3 regions of the Williamsia sp. Y712 genome follow, and region 3 is predicted to be linked to each of the others. Evidence: predicted binding sites of a transcription regulator. Region 3 holds the regulator's gene; each other region holds the start of a gene.
The links. The regulator LexA, encoded in region 3, represses DNA repair genes until DNA is damaged. The targets are predictions, from matches to a motif close to CGAACANNTGTTCG.
Positions count from the first base shown of each region.

Region 1: AC1D75_RS12705 (SAV_6107 family HEPN domain-containing protein) is a predicted target of LexA. The motif match lies at 5,428-5,441, and genes of this name have one in related genera.
Region 2: AC1D75_RS19535 (HNH endonuclease signature motif containing protein) is a predicted target of LexA. The motif match lies at 5,442-5,455, and genes of this name have one in related genera.

Region 1 is NZ_JCAIUN010000001.1:2,767,433-2,774,953, forward strand. It holds gene AC1D75_RS12675 (polyprenyl synthetase family protein) at 1-507, opposite strand, end outside; gene AC1D75_RS12680 (methylenetetrahydrofolate reductase) at 556-1,479, shown strand; gene AC1D75_RS12685 (LppM family (lipo)protein) at 1,523-2,305, opposite strand; gene AC1D75_RS12690 (carotenoid biosynthesis protein) at 2,361-3,179, opposite strand; gene AC1D75_RS12695 (phytoene desaturase family protein) at 3,170-4,783, opposite strand; gene AC1D75_RS12700 (GNAT family N-acetyltransferase) at 4,790-5,368, opposite strand; gene AC1D75_RS12705 (SAV_6107 family HEPN domain-containing protein) at 5,582-6,073, shown strand; gene AC1D75_RS12710 (SCO2097 family morphological protein) at 6,248-6,655, shown strand; gene mraZ (division/cell wall cluster transcriptional repressor MraZ) at 7,041-7,469, shown strand.
Region 2 is NZ_JCAIUN010000003.1:62,993-70,513, reverse strand. It holds gene AC1D75_RS19555 (NUDIX hydrolase) at 1-115, opposite strand, end outside; gene AC1D75_RS19550 (GlnX family signal transduction membrane protein) at 336-1,694, shown strand; gene AC1D75_RS19545 (glutamate ABC transporter substrate-binding protein) at 1,691-2,683, shown strand; gene AC1D75_RS19540 (serine/threonine-protein kinase) at 2,696-5,032, shown strand; gene AC1D75_RS19535 (HNH endonuclease signature motif containing protein) at 5,500-6,765, shown strand; gene AC1D75_RS19530 (MaoC/PaaZ C-terminal domain-containing protein) at 6,863-7,270, opposite strand; gene AC1D75_RS19525 (FAS1-like dehydratase domain-containing protein) at 7,267-7,521, opposite strand, start outside.
Region 3 is NZ_JCAIUN010000002.1:681,062-688,582, reverse strand. It holds gene hflX (GTPase HflX) at 1-913, shown strand, start outside; gene AC1D75_RS18015 (acyl-CoA dehydrogenase family protein) at 1,006-2,148, shown strand; gene lexA (transcriptional repressor LexA) at 2,251-2,970, opposite strand; gene AC1D75_RS18005 (LysM peptidoglycan-binding domain-containing protein) at 3,162-3,668, shown strand; gene nrdR (transcriptional regulator NrdR) at 3,759-4,208, shown strand; gene hrpA (ATP-dependent RNA helicase HrpA) at 4,214-7,521, opposite strand, start outside.

The DNA.
Region 1 (7,521 bases), on a different contig from region 3:
CTGGGCATCGAACCCGGCTTCGGCGATCAGGTCATCGGCCCAGGCCAGGGCCAGATCTCCGAGGAGGATGGCAACGCCTTCGCCGTAGTCGGCGGCATCACCACGCCAACCGGCCTCGCGATGACGGGTCTCGAACTCGCGGTGGATCGTCGGGAACCCCCGACGCGTGTCGGAGCGATCGATGATGTCGTCGTGGATCAGCGCGCAGGCCTGCATCAGTTCCAGCGCGGCGCAGACCGACAACAGTCGGTCGGGATCGGTACGGGCAGGCCCGGCGGCCAGGTAGCCGGCCCAGGCGAACGTCGGTCGGACACGTTTGCCGCCGCGGAGTACAAAAGCAGACAGTGCGTCCACCGCATCGCAGAATCCCGGACCGATGTCGGCTGCCGTGGATGCGCGGTCTGCAAAAACCCGCTGCAAGAGGTCGGTGGTCGCGGCGGGAACGTCGGTCACAGACTGGATTGCCACGTCAACCACACTACGGTGGGATGTGGCGGCGGCAGGCAGGCGGTCGTCGCCGGCCGCCACCTCTATACTTGCCGGGTGAGTTCGCAGATGACGCAATCATCGATCGTGAAGCGGCTGACCGAACCCCACTCGGGTCCGGTGCCGTTCTCGGTCGAGTTCATGCCGCCCCGAGACGAGCAGGCCGAGGCGCGCCTGTGGCGAACCGTGCGGATTTTCGAGCGAATGAACCCGGCCTTTGTCTCGATGACCTACGGCGCCGGCGGCTCCACCCGTGACCGGACATTGCGCATCACCGGGGAGATCGCGCGCGAGACCACGTTGCTCCCCGTCGCGCACCTGACTGCGGTGGGGCACAGCATCGACGAGCTTCGGGCGATGGCCGGCGGCTACGCCGACCAGGGCATCACCAACATCCTGGCCCTGCGTGGTGATCCGCCGGGTGACCCGCTGGGCGAATGGGTCAAGCATCCCGACGGGCTGGAGTACGCGGAACAACTCGTCCGGCTACTGCAGGATCTCGGCGACTTCAACATCGGGGTGGCCTCGTTCCCGGAAGGGCATCACCGCGCACCCGATCTCGATCACGACACCAAGCACCTGGTGTCGAAACTGCGTGCCGGAGCACAGTATTCGATCACCCAGATGTTCTTCGACGTCGATCACTATCTGCGACTGCGCGACCGCGTCAACGCCGCCGACCCGGAGCAGGGCGCCAAGCCCTTGATCCCGGGGATCATGCCGATCACCTCGCTTGCCTCGGTGCGCCGCATGGTCGAACTATCGGGTTCGGTGCTCCCGCCCGCGGTCGAGAAGCGACTGGCCGAGGCGGCAGGCGACGGGCCCGAGGAGAATCGGGAATCGGTTCGCGCAGTGGGTATCGATCTGGCCACCGAGATGGCGCAGCGCCTGATCGACGAGGGCGCGCCGTGTCTGCACTTCTGCAGCCTGAACTTCGCGAAGGCCACCAGTGAGGTCCTCGAACGCCTCGGGATGAACTCGATCGCTGCCTGAGGCTCGGTCAGAGGGCATCTACTCACCGGTGGTGGCCAACCGATCAGCGTGAGTTACCGCTGCGGTCGGTCCCGCTGTGACCCGTACCGCCGGTGTTCGAGCTTCCGACGGGTTGTTGGGCGGCGTCCTTGGGGCGTTTGTGCGGGGCACCTGGCCGCGGCGATTGGTCGCGGCTGACCCACGCGAGCGCCACCACCACGACGGCAACGGCCAACGCGATGCCGGCCATCAGACCGGTCCAACCGGCGAATGCGGCGGTCCCGGGTTCGTCGTAGCGGGCCTCGGCGGTCATCGGGGTCGCCTTGCCGATCTCCGGCTTCCAGGAGACGGCGTCGTCACCATCCTGCTGGCCGTTGGTGGCACTGATCGGTCCGGCGAACTGGACCGAGAACTCGACGTAGTCGCGTTCGGGCGTCAGCCCTTGCAGATCGGCCGTACCGCGGAAGGTGACCGCTTCACCGCGGCGCTGCGCCTGGAGGTCCAGGGTCACGGGGGCATCCGGGTAGGCGTCGTCGACGAGTTCGCCGAGCTGGGCGAACTGGCCGAGGGTGGCCTCGGTGAATGTTGCCCGGGTGCCGATCAGTCCGTCTCGCTTGAATTCGGTGGCGCTCACCACCGCTTCGAGTGATTGCGGCACCGTTATCTGCGGACCCTTTTCCTGGCCGATGTCCTTCTCGGCGAGCACGATCGCGCCCCACAACCGATCGCCGTATTGGGCGGGCTCGTCAGAACAGGCGGCAAGTGCCGGGCCGAAGAGCAGGGCCAGCACGAGCAACACCGCACTCAGGGGACCGCGACGGCGGTTGGGTCGGATGATCTCAGGCACGGAACTATCGTGCCATTAGCCGGGCCGGTCCGTGAGGAGGGCCGCGCTGATCGTGTCAGTTGATGCCGGAAAGGTGCCGGCGAGACAATGCCAACGCCGCAGGCACCCCCAGGATGCCCATCCCGATCAGCCCGTACGGAACCGCGGCGGGAAGCGCGGGGTCGTCGAGGAACACCAGGAACGCCAGTGCCGAACCGAGCCAGGTCCAGGTGAACCAGCCCACCGGTGCGACCAACGTCATCGGTGTCACCGTGACCGGGTTCGGGTCGATGAGCGAGAGCAAGACGAACATGACACACGCGACACCGGCCCAGCCGATGAAGTTGGTGAGCGGGATCTGATCGATGCCGGGGAGCCCGGCGTCCTCTGTGGACCAGGTCCACAATCCGGCACTGACCATCTGCGGGTCGAGGTACAGATCCCAGCCGACCATCCCGACAGTTGCCACGGCGATCCGGATCGGACGACGGCGACTGACCAGCGAGCTGATCCACCAGATGCTGTAACCGCCTGCGGTCCAGGCCAAGCCGATGATCACCGGGACCTCGGCCACGGACGGCCCGATCCGGTCGGTGGCGTAGGCGTAGGCGCCGAACGGAAAACCGGTGGCGACGCCGACGATTTCGGCGGTCCATCCGACGCCGGCCGTCGCCGCGAAGACCGCGACTGCCCGCAACGGCCCCAGCCGGAACGTGGCATGAGCGAGCATCGCGGCGGCCGCGGCGACAACCACGACCACGGTGGCCCGATCGCGCGCCACCCCGTCGACCAGGGGGTAGACGATCTGCGCGGCGATCGACCCGGCCAGCATGACCGCCGAGGTCCACAGCAAGACCTGACGTCGGGGGACCACCGGCGCGGCCCTCACCCCCATCGGCCGCGGGTGATCTTGGCCAACGGAGATCTCCGGTCGGACAAGATCGCGGTCGCCGCGATCCGACCGCTGGCACCGCTGACACCACCGCCCGGGTGGGTCGAGGCCCCGGCGAGCACCAGGCCGGGGGCACCGGGAACCCGGTGCCGGGCCAATTCGGGGTGGGGGCGCCACAACAGCATCTGATCCAGCGACATCTCCACATGCATGATGTTGCCACCGGTCATCCCGAGCTCGGATTCCAGATCGGCGGGCGTCTGGACGTAAGTGTGCTCGATCGAGTCGGCGAAACCCGGTGCGTGCCGGTCCAACTCGTTGATGATCTCCCGGCCGGCGGTGGCAGCGAGGTCTGCCCAGCTCCGCCCGCCGGAGAGCTTGTACGGATGCCATTGGGCCCACAGACTCGTCTGATGCCGGTCGGGTGGTGCCAGGGTCGGATCGATCGCGGAGAAACTCATCGCGATCAGTGCCGGGCGCCGCGGCAGATCGCCGGCGGTGGCATCGGCGTACGCACGGGCCAGATGTCCGCGATCGGTCACCAGCAGACCCAGCCCGCCATGCACCGAGGTGTCGGCGGGTAGTCCGGGATACTGCGGCAGCGCGGTGCCCCCGAGACGGACTGCCATGCCTATGCCGCCACCGATCCGGATCTGTGAGCGCCACCGATCAGCGGTCGTGCGGTCGAATCCACCGGCCTGCAACAGGTCCAGGGTGGTGAGGATGTGACAGGCACTGACCACCGATCGGGCCCGATGCGAGCCTCCATCGGCGGTACGAACCCGCCAGCCGTCGCCCTGCTTCTCGATGGCGGTCACGGCGGCCGACAGTTCGAGTTCGCCGCCGTCGGCGTGAAGTTTGCGGATGAGGGCTTCGGCGAGCGCGCCGCTGCCGCCGACAGCCCGGCCTGGGGGAATGGTGTGCATCGCCGCGGCAAAGCCGACCATGGGTGCGGTTCCGGGTTCGTTCATCGGCGGACCGGACTGCGCTCCGAACCAGGCCAGCGCCGCCTTGAGGTGTTCGGATTCGAACCAGTTGTCCAAGAGTGCATTACCGGACATCAGGAACTCTTGCGACAGACCGAGCCCGGCGGCGGAGCCGTTTCCGGGGATGCGCGCGGGCAGACCCCAGAACGCCTTGCCGAGAGCGAGCGGGGATGGGGAAGAGGTGAACGCCGACATCATCGCCGCCGACCGGCGCGCCCAGACGTCGACGAAGCCACGGTAGGCGTGCGCATCGGCGGGACCGCAGGCCGCCTCGATCGACGCGATCGTCTTCTCGAGGTCGTGGTGGAAAATGATCGGGGGAGCATCGTCGGTCGCCGGGCAGAACGCCCACGGGTCGCAGTCGATATATCGCAGTCCGTGATCGGCCAGTGCGAGCTCTTCGAGGATCGGGGTGTGCCGGATCATCAGGTGCGCCGACGACCCACGGTCGACGCGATAGCCCGGGAACCGTTCGACGCTGGACACGGCACCGCCGGCGACACTGTCGCGTTCGAGCACTTTGACCTGTTGACCGGCGGCGGCCAGATAGGCGGCGGCCACGAGGCCGTTGTGTCCGGCCCCGATGACGATGGTGTCGATTGTGGTCCTGACGTCGATCATGTGGTCCTAACGCAATGGGAGTGCGCGGCCGAGGACAGCAAACGGCCTGGGATCACCGGCAAAGGTGAAGCCGCGCAGCACGTCGGCAAAACCCAGCCTGCGGTACAGGCGCCAGGCACGGTTGTTCTCCTCGTCTACCTCGGGGGTCGAGAGCAGCACCTGTGGTTCGGAGCGATCGACCAGCAGGCGTTGTAACAAGTGTTCGCCGATCTGCCTGCCCTGCGCGGACGGATGCACGTGGAGTTCGGTCAGTTCGAAGTAGTTGTCGGTCAGGGCGCTGACGCGCTCACGGCTGCATCCGGCGCGGACCAGACCGCTGCGCACCTGCTGGTTCCACCATTGATCGTGCGCGCCGCTGTATCCATATGCGATCCCGACCAGGGTTTCCCGTCCGGTTGCCGGGCCAGGTGAGTCGATCGCGGCAACGGCTTTCCATCCGGGGCGCCGGATGTGGTCGTGCCACAGGGGAGCCCGTTGCACTTCGGTGCCCGGCGGGTAGTTCATAGCGGTGACGTACACGCTCAACGCCTCGGGCAGCCAGATCTGTGCATCGTGGGCCGAGAGGTCGGCGATCCGGATGGGCACAGAAGTTTCCGCCTTTTTTGCTTGAGGGTTGTCGGTGTCGTTAGGTATATTGAAACTGTCGAACGGGTGTTCGAGGCTTCAACCTCCGCAAAGGCGCAAGCCGCATCGTTTACCCGCTTTACGACGTGGAGCGGCTCGGTGGCCGACGAGGGAAGCGTAGGCCACCGGGCCGACCCCGCATAGACACAGACAGTTCGGCGAAGGAGGACCGAGATGGCGACGACGGCACAAACCCCTGCGCGTGTCTCCCGGAATGGCGTGGCGGCTTCGACCGCGCGGGTCACCCGACTGCCCGAACCAACCCAGATCATCGCCTCCCGCGAGATGTTGGAACGAGCGGAGTCGCGTCTGCGTGAATCGGATGTCGTCACCGATTCCGCCGAGGCGTTCAGCGCGCTGTACCAATCGGCGTTGCGCGCGGCAGGCGCTGTCCTGGCCGTCGCCGAGCACCCCACGCGCCGACGCGGGTCGCGCAGTGCGTGGGCGCGACTGCCGCAGGCGATGCCCGAGCTCTCCGAGTGGGCAACGTACTTCGCCGGGCTCTCTCGCCTGCGCGCCGACACGGAGGCCGGGATCCGGTCGGTGACCGACGAGCAGATCGCCGAGTTACGACCGAACGTGGACAAGTTTTTGCACGTGGTCGAGATGGAAATCCTGCGACTCGAGCGGGGCAAACCGTCGAATATGCCTGCCGGTGCGGCCTGAAGGCTACGAAATTACTGCTAACGGACCAAAATTGACCAACTTGTGGCGGGGAATGGTGGTTCGAACTTCCAACACCTCGTATCATCGGAGGTGGGTCCACCGCAGTGGGTCCGGGCAACCGGAATTGTCTCCTCTGGATGCTCTACCGAAACCATGTGCTGAAGGAGGGGGCGGGTGCCACTCTCAGAGCACGAGCAGCGCATGCTCGAACAGATCGAAAACGCTCTGTACGCCGAAGACCCCAAGTTTGCGTCGAACGTACGGTCGCGTCGCTTTCGCGGCTCCACTGCGCGCCGTCGACTGCAAGCTGCCGTGCTGTTCCTCGTCGGACTTGTTCTCCTTGTCGGGGGAGTTGTCATCGAGGTGCAGGTCGGCGGATTCCCCATTGTCAGCCTCATCGGCTTCTTGGTGATGTTCGGCGCCGGGCTGATGGCGTTGTGGGGATCTCGTAGCGGACCGACTCCCGGAGGTTCTTCGGGGTCGTCGTCGCGCGGCGGTTCGTCGGGCCGCGAGCAGCGGCAAGGACGAAAGTTTTCCGAGCGTATGGAAGAGCGGTTCAACCGCCGCTTCGAGCAGGAGTAGACGCCTCCAAGCGCGTTTGATTGTAAAAGGCCGTGCATCGCATCGCGATGCACGGCCTTTTTGTGTTTTTCAGGGCATCTCGCCCCACTTTCCACCCGAATCCCCACTTTCTCCCACGCCTGAGGTTCTGCCGGCAAAACGGGGCTGAAGTGCCCCCTGGGACTCCAAAATCTGGTCCGAAAGGTTCCGGGACACCCCGGATCAGGTTTTGTCCCCCACCTGGTGATGCGGCGTCTACCTGCAATGTTGACGGCGAAATGCCCATTTTTGGGCTGCATGGGGTGGAAAGTGGTGGATTGTGGGGTACAGTGGTGATCGTTGGTGGAAGAGAACCGGATCTTTCCATCAACCTTGGGGTTGGAGGTGACGACACATGGCCAGCGCTATGTTCTTCGGCACTTACACACCCAAGTTGGACGACAAGGGGCGGCTCACGCTGCCCGCAAAGTTCCGAGACGCACTTGCAGGAGGGGTGATGATCACAAAAGGTCAGGACCGCAGCCTCGCAGTGCACATGCGGGATGACTTCTATGAGTTGGCTCAACGAGTGATGAGCTCGCCCAAGAACGATCCTGCTGCCCGGGCTTTTCAGCGTCAACTGAGCTCGGGAACCGATGAACAGCGGCCAGACGGACAGGGACGCATAACACTGTCCCCGGATCACCGTCGTTATGCCGGGCTGGCCAAAGAATGTGTGGTCATCGGAAACATGAGCCACTTGGAGATCTGGGACGCGCAGACATGGCGCGATTACCAGGATGAGCACGAGGAGAACTTCTCGAGCGTGGGCTTCGACGTCCTGGACACGGCCTGAGGCCAAGGACCACAAGACCACGTGGGTGAATCGAGGCCTTTGCCCGATCCGA
Region 2 (7,521 bases), on a different contig from region 3:
TCAGCGCTTCACTCGCTTCACTAAGTGTGAAGAGTAATAGCCCGGCGGCACCGTGACGACCCCAATAACGCGATCCATCCGCGTCGAAAACCCATCCGTCGCCGTCGCCTCGCACCAGAGACCTCCTCGCCAGCCCGCGTTCGTTGGTAGTCACGCTACTTGCAGTCGGCGAGTGACACGGGGTCGCACTGCAACAAGTCCATGATCAATCGAAGTAATGTCGCTGTCAGTTCGAAAAAATCTCCGATCAGGACACGACCTGTTGGACCCGGCGAGCTCCAGGAAGAAGGGACAGCGTGACCGGCGGTAACGCAACATCTTTGCGTACCCGGTTCATGCGTGCGGATAAGCCCTACTCCGACCGGCCGGCTCCGCTGACCCGGCGCGAACTGATGACTCTCACGCGCGAGCGGCCATCGCACCCCTTCACCAACATGCGCGAGATCGCCAAGACCAGCCCCGGCAAACTGATGATCATCATGGCGGTCCTGATCATTTCCTGCGTCACGGTCGGCTGGTATGCCTCCGACACCCTCGACCAGCGCACCAGCACACTCGAAGTGATGATCGACGAGACCGAACCGCTGGCCGAGGCGTCGCAGGTGCTCTACAGCTCCCTGTCGATCGCCGATGCCGCCGCCAACACCGCGTTCATCTCCGGCGGCCTGGAACCGGCTGCGCTTCGGGCCAGCTACAACGACGCGGTGGCGACCGCCGCGAACGCCATGATCGAGTCCGTCAGCGGTACCGCCATGGACAACGCCCAGGTCCGGCAAGACCTGACCACCCTCTCGACGCAACTGCCCGTCTACACGGGCCTCATCGAGTCGGCTCGGATCAACAATCGCCTGGGCAATCCGGTCGGATCGGCGTACCTGGGCGAGGCGTCGAACATGATGCAGGAGACCATCCTGCCCGCCGCCGAACGTCTGTACACCGAACGCTTCGAAGCGATCGGCGACGCACGGACCAACTTCACAAGCCCACCCTGGGGTGTCTATTTCGCCCTGACTCTCGTCTTGGCCGCGCTGATCGCCACCCACCTCTACATCGCGCGTCGCAGCCGACGGCGTTTCAACATCGGACTGCTCGTGGCCATCGGATGCCTGGTGATCGGGTTGATGTGGTTGCTGATCGGCGGGCTTCTGTCGGTGAAGGCGACCAGCGATGCCGAAAAACTCGGTGCGGCTCCCCTCGGCGAGCTCACCTCGGCCCGGATCCTCACCCAGCAGGCCCGATCGGACGAAACGCTCTCGCTCGTCCGACGCGGCGATCAGCAAGACATCGAGGCGAGCTGGACCGAGGCCGCCAACCAGATCGACGTGGTGCTCGGCGAATACCTCGACGACGAGAGCAAGGACGTCGCGGAGGACTCCGTCGCCGACGCCCTCGATGCCCTGGCCCTGTGGCGCGACGCCCATGCAGCGATGCTCGAACGCACCAATGCCGGTGACTTCAACGGCGCCACCGCCATCGCCGTTGGCGACAACCCGGACGGTTCGGCGGCCGCATACAGCGCGCTCGACGACGCACTCGTCGACGGCATCACCCGCACCCGAGAAACCTTCCGCGACGACATCAACACCGCCCGGGTCGTGATCGGATACGCCGGACTGGGAATCCTGTTGCTGGGGATCGCCGCAGCCGTCGCGTCGGCGGTCGGCATCGCACCACGGATTCGGGAGTATCGATGACCACGCGACGCACGTTCCGTCCGGCGGCGGCCGCCGCCGTCATCGCGGTGAGCGCAGGCCTGCTCACGGGCTGCGTGCACGCCGCGGCACCACCGAATGATCCACCCTCGGCCACCGCAGCCTGGCCCAGCCCGGCCGGTGTCAGTACCGATGTCCCGGTGGAAGCACCACCGGCCACCGAATCCTGTGACTCCACCGCAAGCCTGGCTCCCGGACCCCTTCCGACGCCCGGACAGATGCCGGCAGGCAGCAGCATGGAAGCCATCTACAAACGCGGCTGGCTCAAAGTCGGCCTCGACATCGGTTCGAACCTGATCTCGTTCCGCGATCCGGTCAGCGGGACCATCGAGGGATTCGACGTCGACATCGCCAAGGAGATCGCACGCGGCATCTTCGGCGATCCCGAACGTATCGAGTTCCGGATCCTCAATTCCGACGACCGGATCAGCGCACTCAAAGACGGATCGGTCGACATCGTGGTCAAGACCATGAGCATCACCTGCGACCGGCTCGAAGAAATCGCCTTCTCCACGGTGTATTACGAAGCGTCTCAGCGCATACTGACAATGCGGAGCTCAGGCATCAACGGTGTTGCCGACCTGGCGGGCAAGAGGGTCTGTGCCGCGCGCGGCACCACCTCGATCGCCCGCATCCAGCAACGGGTTCCCGATGCCATCGTCGACACCGTGTCCACCTGGGCGGACTGCCTGGTGATGCTGCAGCAAGGTCAGGTGGATGCGGTCTCGACCGATGACGCGATCCTCGCCGGCATGGCAGCCCAAGATCCGTACGTCCACGTCGTCGGCCAGAGCCTCGGCGAGGAGCCGTACGGGATCGGCATCAACAAGGACGACGACGACATGGTGCGGTTCACCAACGGGATCCTCGAGCAGATCCGCAACGACGGGACCTGGTTCGAGATCTACAACAAGTGGCTCTCGATTCTGGGACCGAAATACTATCCGCCGCAACCCGAGTACCGGGATTAGGACACAAATCCGTTGACTGATCATCCTTCCTCCGACAAGACCCCTGAGGTCGGCACCCAAGCTGCCACCCTCCGGGATCTCGAGGTGGGTACGGAACCCTCCGGTGTCCGTCACGCCGAAGTCCCGACGCAGGCCGTCGGGGCTGACCCGGACTTCACCGAGCCGACCCTGCGCGCGCAGGTCGGCAGCCCGAGCCAGCCGAACCTCCTGATCCCCACCAGCCGGAGTTCTCGTAGTCGTCGGCGGATGGGCGGCGGCCTGGTGGACGTGCCGCGGATCCACGACATCGAACCGTTTGACGCCGTGATGGACGACGCCGTCATCCCCGAGGCAAACCGGTTGTGTTGGAAGTGTGGTCGCCCGGTGGGCAGGTCGTCGGGTCAGGGCCGTGGTCCGCTCACCGGCACCTGCAACAACTGCGGGGCCCGGTATTCGTTCGTCCCGGGGTTGAGCAAGGGGACGATGGTCGCAGATCAGTACGAGATCGTCGGAGCCATCGCCTATGGCGGCCTCGGCTGGATCTATCTGGCCATCGACCACAACGTCTCCGACCGGCCAGTGGTCCTCAAGGGACTGCTGAACTCGAAAGACTCTCAGGCACAGGCCGTTGCGCTGGCAGAGCGCCAGTTCCTGGCTTCGGTCTCACACCCCGGGATCGTCAAGATCTACAACTTCGTCGAGCATCCCGATGTCGGCGACAACACCTTCGGCTACATCGTGATGGAGTACATCGGCGGTAGCACGCTCAAGGACATCACGTCCGCCGAGGACGAATCCGGTTCACACCGAAAGCAACTACCGCCGGAACAGGCGATCGCGTACCTGCTCGAGGTCCTGCCCGCCGTCACCTATCTCCATTCGGTCGGACTGGTGTACAACGACATCAAACCCGAGAACATCATGATCGGCAGCGAAGACGTCAAACTCATCGACCTCGGAGCTGTCTCCCGGATCAACGGTTACGGTCACCTCTACGGGACCCCCGGATTCCAGGCACCCGAGATCGTCAAAACCGGCCCGCAGGTCGCGACAGACATCTACAGCCTCGGACGCACGCTGGCTGTCCTCACCGTCGACATGCCGATGGACAAGGGCCGTTACCTCGATGGGCTTCCGGACCCCGCGGATGTGCCGCTGTTCCAAGAGAATCCGTCATTCCATCGACTGTTGCAGCGCGCCACGAACCCCGATCCCACCCAGCGATTCGCTTCCGCGGACGAGATGGCAGGCCAGCTCCTCAACGTGTTGCGTGAGACCGTTGCGGCCCACACCGGCATTCCCCGGCCCGGGTTGTCGACGGTCTTCAGTCCCCAGCGAACAACTTTCGGCACCGAGATGATGCTCGCACCGGTGGACGGCATCCTCGAACCGGTCCGCACCAGAAGGAGTCTGGACACGATCGACATCGTCGCGGCCCTTCCGGTCCCGCTTGTCGACCAGTCGGATCCGGCTGCCGGGCTACTCAACTCGACGGTGTTGTCGGAGCCGACCCAGACACTCGACTCGATCCGCAGCGCGCGTGAAGGTGGCCTGTCGTCGGTCATCGGCACCGACCCGTCCGATGATCATCCATCCCGAGAGATCGACCTCATCGAGGCCCGCGCGTACCTCGAGCTCGGCGAAGCGCAAACCGCCCTCAATCTCCTGCACGACGCGACCGAACACCACGGAAAGTCCTGGCGCACAGACTGGTTCATCGGGCTGGGAACCTTGTTGACCGGCGATGTCCCCACTGCGCACGATCGCTTCAACGGCGTCCTTTCCGCAATGCCCGGTGAGGCTGCGCCCAAACTCGCCGTCGCCGCCACCGCCGAACTGATGGGCAACCACGACGTTGCACTGCACCACTACCGGACGTTGTGGCAGACCGACCGCGCCATCATCACCGCCGCGTTCGGCCTCGCGCGGATGCGGTTTGCGAAGGGCGACATCCCCGGTGCCGTCAAGGCGCTCGACGATGTGCCACCCACCAGCCGCCACTACAACGCCGCCAACTGCACCTCGGTACTGACCCTGGTCCACGGCCGCGACCCCGCCGAGGTCTCCGAAGACCAATTGCGGGAGGCTGCACGGCGACTCGAGATGATGTCGGACGCCGAGCCCCGCAAGCAACGACTGGTGATCCTGGTCCTGGGCATCGCACTCGGCTGGATCCATCGCCGTCCGGACCAATCCCCCACCGACGCATCCGCGCGGGGTGACATCCTCGGCTATCCGTTCAACGACCACGGACTGCGGGTCGGCTGCGAACAGTCACTGCGCCGACTCGCCCGCAGCACGGTCAACCGCACCCAACGCTTCCGGCTGGTCGACCTGGCCAACTTCGTTCGGCCACATACGTTGTTCTGAGCGCGGCTCCGGGCCCAACGCCACTCCGGCGAGTCAACAGGTCAGCACGGCAAGACAACCCGCGGCGAGGTGAGCGTCCACCCCGAGGAGCACCGTCAGAGGTCGAGCCAGCATCGGCTTGGTCAGCGCATCCCAGTGATGGCTGAGACACCGTCCGCTTGGACGAGGCCGGGAACGGAACGATGGCTTCGTTGGAGGTCAGGAACTCGAGCGCTTACGGGGTTCTGCTATTGAGCAGTGTCGACCAAGTCGGCGACGGCATGGACGACAGATCCATGCACTTGGGAAAGTACCGACGCAGAGAGATAGGTGCGGCGCCGCGTCCCCATGGTGAGGGACCCTTCAAAGAGATGAAGGTTTCCATAGTTCTGATCACTAACAGTGTTGTGTAACAATAGAATTCGCTACTCGAACACTTGTGCGATGAGGTTTCGGCGGGTATTCTTGAGCCATGGACCTCGGGGGAGATGTTCGCCAGAATCTCAGATCTGGCAGGGGGTGCGGCTGTGGTCGCTGGTGATGACATCGCGTTGTCGTCGCGGGTTGTGACGGTGATTCGTCTCAACCACGTTGTGGAGCAGGTTCTTTTCCGTTTGGTCGGTGAGGTCGATCGGCGTCGGATCGCGCAGAAGAAGGGCGTGGGGTCCACAACCAAGCTATTACGGGACGCCGGTATGGCGCCGACGGTCGCGCACCGGTACGTGCGAGTAGGTAAGGCGCTCAGTGAGATTCCGTCGATTGCCGGTTACGGAATCGACGGACGACTATCCGGTGAGCATGTGGATGCAATCGTGAAGGGCCTCCATCACATTGAGCGCCGCAACCCACACCTTCCCGATGCTGACCGGTCCGACTGTGAACGCGGACTGCTGACCGAAGCGTTGATGGGCACACCGGCGGCAGTGTCGGCGCGGGCACGATCTATGGCTATCGCGTTGTCGCCGCCGGACAAAGAGATCCCGGATGCGGAAAACCACGATCTGAATGAGTTGTCATTCGGGACCGGTGATGACGGCCGCACCCACGGCACCCTGGATCTGGACAGTCTGCTCGGCGAAAAACTGGCGGTGGCGCTCGATCCACTGTGCAGACCGGTACCCGAACCCGACGGCTCACCGGATCCGCGGAGCACGGGCCAAATCCGGGCTGATGCACTGGAACGACTGCTCGATTCGTATTTCGATCAGGAAGACCGACCTACCCGCGGCGGGGCGAAACCGCATGTGACGGTGACAGTCTCACCCGAATATCTGCAACAGTTGCAGCTGCGGGGTATCCCGGGTGCCAAACCGTCGGCTTCAACTCCCTCATTCGAGTGGACTGGTCCAGCGTCAGCGCCCACCGCGCAAATGGTGGCCTGCGATTCGGTCATCACCAAAATCCTGCTCGACAGCGACGCCGTACCGCTCGATGTCGGACGCGACCAACGCACCGTCACACCGGCGATCCGCAAAGCGTTGATCGCCCGGGATCAGGGCTGCGCTTTCCCGGGTTGTGGCTGCGCTGCGGGCTACACCGACGCCCACCACATCGACTTCTGGCGCAACGGCGGTACCACCAGCCTGACCAACATGGTGCTGCTCTGCCGGCGCCACCACCGCTACATCCACCACCAGGGCTGGACCGTGTTCCCAGGTCGAGACGGACATCCCTGGTTCATCGCACCGGGCAGCACAATCGAGCTGCGATCCCACGCCCGCCGCACCCTGACCACCGAACTCACCGCCGCTTAGGCAGCGAGACACCGAACCGCAACACCGAGCAACACAGGTTGAAACCTGTGTGTACTGCATGCTCTTTGAAAACTACATAGTGGTCCGGGGGTTGCCCTCAACCCGCGAACACCCGGAACGGCCGCAGAACCAGCTGGCCGCTTTCTTTGAGTCTCATCTGGATGTCGATCCGGATCTCCTCGTCCGAAACGGCACCGATCACGCCTGATACGGAGAGTTCCGCGGGGACGCCGTCCAACACCACAACGGGTTTGACGAACCTGGTCTCGTACCGGAGGAATCGCTGCGGCTGGTCTTCGAGCCATCGCATCACGTGCCCGACCCCAATCCCGACCGTCAGCATGCCATGCGCCACCGGGCCGGCCAAACCGACTGCAACAGCGACCTTTTCGTCGACATGGATCGGGTTGTCGTCCTTCGAAGCCCGCGCGTAGGCACGGATTCTCTGCTGGTCGATTGTCTCGGACACATTGAACAGCTCGGTTCCGACCGTGAGATCGCTCATACGGCAGCCTCGGTTTCGCAGATCAATGCCGAGTTGACCCGGACGATCTCCTGCCCATCCAGGTCGGTGACCAGCGACAGGATCTCGAATTGTGTGACCGATGCCCGCGCGCGCACGCTGGTCACCGTCACACTGGTTTTCACAACGTCTCCGGCCTTCAAAGGCCTTGTATAGATCGTTGTTTCGGCGGTATGGACCACTCCGGCGACGGGCATGTCGCCACTACCCAGGAACGACTTGATCGCGGGCTC
Region 3 (7,521 bases):
GATGGAATACATGCTGCCGCGTCTTCGCGGCTGGGGTGAATCGATGTCCCGCCAGGCCGGTGGCCGGGCGGGCAGCAACGGTGGCGTGGGTCTGCGTGGCCCCGGTGAGACGAAGATCGAGACGGACCGTCGCCGCATCCGTGAGCGGATGGCGAAGTTGCGCCGCGAGATCCGTGAGATGAAGACGTCGCGAAACACCAAGCGCACCAAGCGGAAAGAGTCCGCTGTCGCATCGGTCACGATCGTCGGTTACACGAACGCGGGCAAGTCCAGTCTGATCAATGCGATGACCGGATCGGGTGTGCTGGTGCAAAATGCGCTGTTCGCCACCCTCGACCCGACAACCCGGAAGATGTCCCTCGACGACGGTCGGGAAATCGTGGTCACAGACACCGTCGGATTTGTCCGGCACCTGCCCACCCAGCTTGTCGAGGCGTTCCGTTCGACCTTGGAAGAGGTCGCGGACGCTGACCTGCTGTTGCACATCGTCGATGGGTCGGACCCGATTCCGACGGACCAGATCAGCGCGGTGCGCAAGGTCGTCGATCAGGTGATCCAGGACGAGAAGGCGACCGCACCACCGGAGCTTCTCGTGGTGAACAAGATCGACGTCGCCGATCCGACGGTGCTGACGCAGCTTCGGAGTCTGTTTCCCGACGCGGTCTTCATCTCGGCGGCCACGGGCGAAGGTATCCCGGAACTGCTCGAGCGGGTCCGGGAGTCGGTGTCGCGACATGACGTCCATGTCACCGTCCGGGTGCCGTACTCCCGGGGTGACCTGGTCTCGCGCATCCACGCCGAGGGAGATGTGACGCGCGAAGAGCACGGCGCCGATGGCACGGAGATCGTCGCCAGCGTGCCTTCTGCGCTTGCCAGCCAGCTGGCCGAGTTCGCCGCATCTGACTTGTTCTGAAAATCCAGGCCTCCAGGCCCTTGGGCTAAATGTAGAATCCAGTTACAGTTACTGGCACATCCGCGTTTTGACACCTCGTTATGGAGACCTTGATGGAACGTACGATTTTCGAGCCTGAACACCTCCTCTACCGCGATTCGTACCGAAGCTTCCTCGAACAGCATGTGGCGCCGCACCACGCCCGCTGGGAAGAGCAGAACATCGTCGATCGCGATGTGTGGATCGAAGCAGGTAAGAACGGCTTCCTGGCCGTGGACGCACCCGAAGAGTTCGGCGGCGGCGGAGTCGACGACTTCCGCTACCAGGCCATCGTCTCCGAGGAGTCCGCACGGGGCGGGTTCAGCGGCCTGGGATTCACCCTGCACAACGACGTCATCGCGCCGTACCTGCTGGAGCTGACCAACGATGAGCAGAAGGCGCGTTGGCTTCCGGGATTCACCTCCGGTGAGCTCATCACCGCCATCGCCATGACCGAGCCCGGAACCGGTTCGGATCTGCAGGGCATCAAGACCAACGCCAAGAAAGACGGCGACCACTGGGTGCTCAACGGATCGAAGACGTTCATCACCAACGGCATCAACGCCGACCTGGTGATCGTGGTCGCGCGCACCGACCCCGAGGCAGGCGCGAAGGGATTCAGCCTGCTGGTCGTCGAGCGTGGCATGAAGGGTTTCGAGCGCGGCCGCAACCTCGACAAGGTCGGCATGAAGGCGCAGGACACAGCCGAACTGAGCTTCGACAACGTCCGCGTGCCCGCCGAGAACCTGCTCGGTGAAGAAGGCCTCGGCTTCATCTACCTGATGCAGAACCTGCCCCGCGAACGCCTGTCGATCGCAGTGGTCGCCGCGGCGGCGATGGAGCAGGTGCTGGAGACCACCGTTCAGTACGCCAAGGACCGCAAGGCCTTCGGTCGCTCGATCGGAAACTTCCAGAACACCCGGTTCCTGCTGGCCGAACTGGCCACCTCGACCACGACGACGCGTGTCTTCGTCGATCACTGCATCGGTCTGCTGAACGAGAAGAAGCTGACCGTCCCGGACGCCGCAATGGCCAAGTATTACGCCACCGAGAACCAGGTGCACCTGGTCGACCGGTGTCTGCAGCTGCACGGCGGATACGGATACATGCGTGAATACTCGGTCGCCAAGGCGTTCCTCGACTCTCGCGTGCAGACCATCTACGGCGGCACGACCGAGATCATGAAGGAAGTGATCGGACGCAGTCTCGGGGTCTGATCACTTCGTGATCCCCTGAACTCGAAAGGCGGGGTGTACCGGGATATCCCGGTACACCCCGCCTTTGATCGCTCTGAGAGTGATCTGCCTACGACTCGGAGCTCAGAGTCGGCGCATCACTGTGACGACCTTGCCCAGGATGACGGCATCGTTGCCCGGGATGGGATCGAACACCGGGTTGTGCGGCATCAGCCACACGGCGTCCTTGGTGCGCTTGAATGTCTTGATCGTGGCGTCGCCGTCGATCATCGCCGCAACGATGTCGCCGTTGTCGGCAACATTCTGCTGGCGTACGACCACCCAGTCACCGTCGCAGATCGCGGCGTCGATCATCGATTCACCGACGACCCTGAGCAGGAACAGTGAACCTTCACCGACCAGCTCTTTGGGGAGCGGGAAGACGTCTTCGACGGCTTCTTCGGCGAGGATCGGACCGCCGGCCGCGATCCGGCCGAGGACCGGGACGAACGTCGGTGTCGGCAGGGATTCGTCCGGTGTCTGAACCTGCCCGGCCGCTGTGGCCGGGTTCAGGTCGGTGTCCTGGATGTTCACCGCTCGAGGCCGGTTGTTCTCGCGCTGCAGGAAACCCTTGCGTTCGAGCGTGCGGAGCTGGTGGGCGACCGACGACGTTGAGGTCAGACCGACGGCGTCACCGATCTCCCGGATGCTCGGCGGGTAGCCGCGCTCGCGAACCGAGGTACGGATGACCTCGAGAACTGCTTTCTGACGGGGGGTCAGTGAGCCCTCGGCGAGTGGTTCGGTGGCGACAACAGTGGTCGCGGCCCCGTCCGCCGGTGTCGGGGGCTGGGTTGTATCGGCCATCAGGTCCTCCAGTTCATGCGGTATCGGGCGGGGTCCATGTCGACAAAGATAGTGCAAATGGTCACAAGTCTCAAACATTTGTTCGATCAGGCGTGGCGCTTTGTCGGAGGCCCGTGGTACAAATCGAACACTCTTTCAATCGAACGAGTGATCGAATAGAGATCGAAACCGATGATCGAGGACTGAACCCCATGACTGCAGCCACCACCATCATCCGGCCGGCCACAGCTCGGCCTGTTCACCACTCCGAGAGCGGTACCGCCCCGCGCACCACGCGCCCGGTACGGCCCGCGGACACATCACGCCCGGCCGGTCGCCGTCTGCCTGCGCAGCGCCGGGTCGCCGTCTCGTGTGCCGATTCGCGTAATTCCGAGCGGCGGATACCGACCGCTCGCGAGATGGTCTTCGCCCGCAGACGCGCCTGGGCGGCTGCGTCGGTCACCGGCGTCGGTCTGATGCTCGTGGTGGCGTTCATGACCTTCTTCGGCGGCGTCATGCAACAGTCCGCCGATCCGGCCCGCGTCGGAACCGAGGTCGTCCGGGTCCAATCGGGGGAGTCGTTGGGCGCCATCGCCTCCCGCATCGCACCCGAGATGCCGACCGAAGCCGTGGTTGCGAAGATCATGGAACTCAACGCCATGAACAACTCGGCACTGTCGGTGGGTCAGGCATTGGTCACCCCCGTCTACGCGAGGTAGACCGTGGAGGGGCCGCGATCGCGGACGGTATCCTCGGAGTCACAGTGTCTGGTCACTCCGCCCAGGCCGTCGACCGTCGAGGAATCGTGCATGCATTGCCCGTTTTGCAAGAACGAGGACACCCGCGTAATCGATTCGCGGGTGGCGGACGAGGGTCAGGCCATCCGTCGCCGCCGCGCCTGTTCGCAGTGTGCACGCCGTTTCACCACGGTGGAGACCGCGGTGCTCTCGGTGGTCAAGCGAACGGGCGTCACTGAACCGTTCAGTCGTGAGAAGGTCATGCGCGGCGTCCGCCGGGCCTGCCAGGGCCGTTCGGTCGACGACGACAAATTGCAGCATCTCGCGCAGCAGGTGGAAGAAGCGGTGCGGGCATCAGGCTCGGCGGAAGTGCCGGCCAATGAGGTCGGTCTGGCTATCCTCGGCCCGCTTCGCGATCTCGATGAGGTCGCATACCTGCGATTCGCCTCCGTCTACCGGTCATTCGACTCGGTGGATGATTTCCAGAAAGAAATCGACGACCTCCGGTCGAGCAAGCCTTAGCGCCACTACCGCAAGTCGCGGATCGCCTTGATGGCACGTTTTTCTGAGATCGGGTAAGCGGTTCGGAGCTGTTGAGCAAACAGTCCGACGCGCAATTCCTCGACAATCCAGCCCGCGGCCTCGCTGACCGCATCGCGCCGCTGCGGCGGGATCATCTGCAGATGGTCTGTCCATGCGGCCACCACGCGATCGATGGCTGCCATCGACGCGGCGTCCCGAGAAGCGGAGGCCGGCAGCTGTTCCAGCCGGGCCAGGGCAGCATCCAGATACCGCGGGATCTCGGGGAGGTGTTCGCCACCGGTGGCCGAGATGAACCCGTCGAAGACAAGATCCGCGAGTTGATCGCGCACGTCGTCGGCAGCGTCAGTCACCGTGCTGGCCGCGATGGCGGTACGCAGCGGAGCCACCCGGGTCAAGATCGCCGCGGCTTGGCGCAATTTGGTGGTGGCCCGACTCGTGACCTGCCCGGCGACATGGCCTTTCAGCGCGGCGTAGTCGGCAGCGGTCCAGACCTCCGGCTGCGGGGGAACCAGGTCGATCACCGCCGCCCGCACGCAATCGGTGAGCAATGCCTCACCGCTGGGGTAAGGGCTTTGGCTCAGTGCCAGCCGCTCCGCGGTCCCGAGTGCAGAAGTCGCGTTCTGACGTAGGCCCGGCACATCATTGAGAAGCAGTCCGATCAGGGCGTTGTACATCGCGCTGCGCTGCTCGGACTCGGTCGACATCGGGGCAACGGTGAAGCCGCCTTTGCGGGGCACCAAAGCCGGGTAGCTCGTGATCTCCTGTCCGGCAACGGTGTTGCGGACCGAGCGCGCGATGGTTCCGAACGTCTTGTCTGTCCAGGTGGTTGCCACCGGCGTCGACTCGGTCGCGGCCTCCTTCTCTAGAGCCGCGCGAGCCTTGCCGCCGAGTCGGTCCTGGAGCTCTGTCAACGATTTGGAGTGGCCCAACTCCTGACCGTCCGGGGCCAGGGCCACGAAGGTCATTCGCAGGTGGTCGGGCAGCGCGGTCGGCCTCAGGTCGGCGGCTGCGATCCGCACGCCGGTGAGGCGGGTGAGTTCGGCGGCGACGGCGGACGTCAGGGGCTTGGCACGCGGTGTCACCGCATCAAGGATCTGTGAGGCCAGATCCGGTGCCGGACCGATCTCGCGCCGAAGGGTTTTCGGCAGTGTGCGGATCAATTCGGTGACGAGTTCGGTGCGCATTCCGGGGACCAGCCAGTCGAAGCCCGAAGGTCGGGCCCGCGTCAGCAGGGGCAGCGGAATCAGCACACTGACGCCGTCGTCCTCGGTGCCGGGCTCGAAGCGGTACCGCAGATCGTAGGTGGCATCAGCCTGACGCCAGGTATCCGGGAAACCGGCCGGATCGCCGGCAACGACGTCTGCGGGATCGAGATCGAGGAGGTTCGGGTCTTTCTTGCGTGCGGCTTTCCACCAGGTGTCGAAGTGCCTGCCCGAGACCACCTCTTGACCCACGTGGCGGTCGTAGTGCGCGAACAGGGTGTCGTCGTCGACCACGACATCGGTCCGCCGGACGCGGTGGACCGACTCCTCGGCATCTTCGAGCATCGCCCGGTTGCGATGGAAGAAAGGATGCTGGGTGCGCCAGTCTCCTTCGACGAGGGCGCTGCGGATGAACAGCTCGCGGGCCGCCTCGGGGTCGATGGATCCAAAGTTCACCCGGCGTTTGGTGACCAGGGGAACGCCGTAGAGCGTGACCCTTTCGTAGGCCATCGCCGCAGAGTGTTTGCTCGACCAATGTGGTTCGCTGTACTGGCGTTTGACCAGATCGCCGGCCAGTCGCTCGGCCCATTCGGGTTCGATGCGGGCGACGGTCCTGGCCCACAGGCGGGACGTCTCGACGATCTCGGCCGCCATCACGAACCGAGGCGGTTTGTTCGACAGATGTGAGCCGGGGAAGATCATGAACTTCGTCCCGCGCGCCCCGAGGAACTCTCTGGATTCCCCTTCGCGGACGCCGATCTGACTCAGCAGACCCGACAGGATCGATTGGTGGACAGCGACCGCTGCGGCGGAATCGGATTCGGGCGTCTCGAAGTCCGCAGGGACGGTCCAGCCCAGATCCCGGGCGATCCGGACGAGTTGCGAGTGCAGATCACGCCACTCGCGGATGCGTAGTCCGTGCAGGAACTCGCGGCGCATGCGTTTGCGGAACTGGCTCGAGGACAGCTCTTTTCGCGTGTCCTCGAGATACGTCCACAAATTGAGGAGGGTGAGGAATTCGGAACCGTCGGCGGCGAACCTGCGGTGCGACTCGTCTGCAGCCTGCCGGTGTTCGGCGGGCCGTTCCCGGACGTCGGGCAGCGACAGGGCAGCAGTGAGTACCAGCATCGGACCCAGGACACCCTGCTTGTCGGCCTCGACCAGCATGCGAGCCAATCTCGGGTCCACCGGGATCCGCGCCAGCGATCGGCCGATCGGGGTCAGCCGCCGTACCGGGTTGTCGGGGGTGGCCGGGACGAGCGCGCCGAGTTCGTCGAGAAGTTGTTGTCCGTCGCGGATCGCCTTGGGATCGGGCGGCTGGACAAACGGGAATTTGCCCACATCGCCGAGGCCGAGCGAGGTCATGTTCAGGATCACCGCGGCCAGATTGGTCCGCAGGATCTCGGGCTCGGTGTATTCGGGTCTGCTGAGGAAGTCGTCTTCGCTGTAGAGGCGGATGCAGACACCGGCGGCCACACGACCACAACGACCGGCGCGCTGGCGGGCACTGGCCTGCGAGATCGGCTCGATCGGCAGGCGCTGAACCTTGGTGCGGGTCGAATACCGTGACATGCGAGCGGTTCCGGCGTCGATCACGTAGTGGATGCCCGGCACGGTCAGCGAAGTCTCGGCAACGTTGGTGGACAACACGATTCGTCTGCCCTTGTGAGAGGCGAACACGCGGTGCTGATCAGCGGCCGACAGACGTGCGAACAGCGGGATCACCTCTACGCCCCGCACTTCGAGGTGTTTCAGTGATGCCGCGGTATCGGTGATCTCGCGTTCGGTGGGCAGGAACACCAGGATGTCTCCGGGACCCTCGGCGAACAGTTCGTCCACTGCGGCGCCGATCGCCTGCAGTTGATCGAGATCGGCTTCGTCCTCGTCTTCGACAACAAGTGGCCGGTAACGGATCTCCACCGGATAGGTGCGCCCGGACACCTCGATGACGGGGACGGGACGATCTTCGGTGGCGAAGTGATCGGCAAAGCGACCGGGCTCGATGGTCGCCGAGGTGATGATGACTTTCAGGTCGGGACGCCGGGGGAGCAGCTGTTTGAGATATCCCAGGATGAAGTCGATGTTGAGGC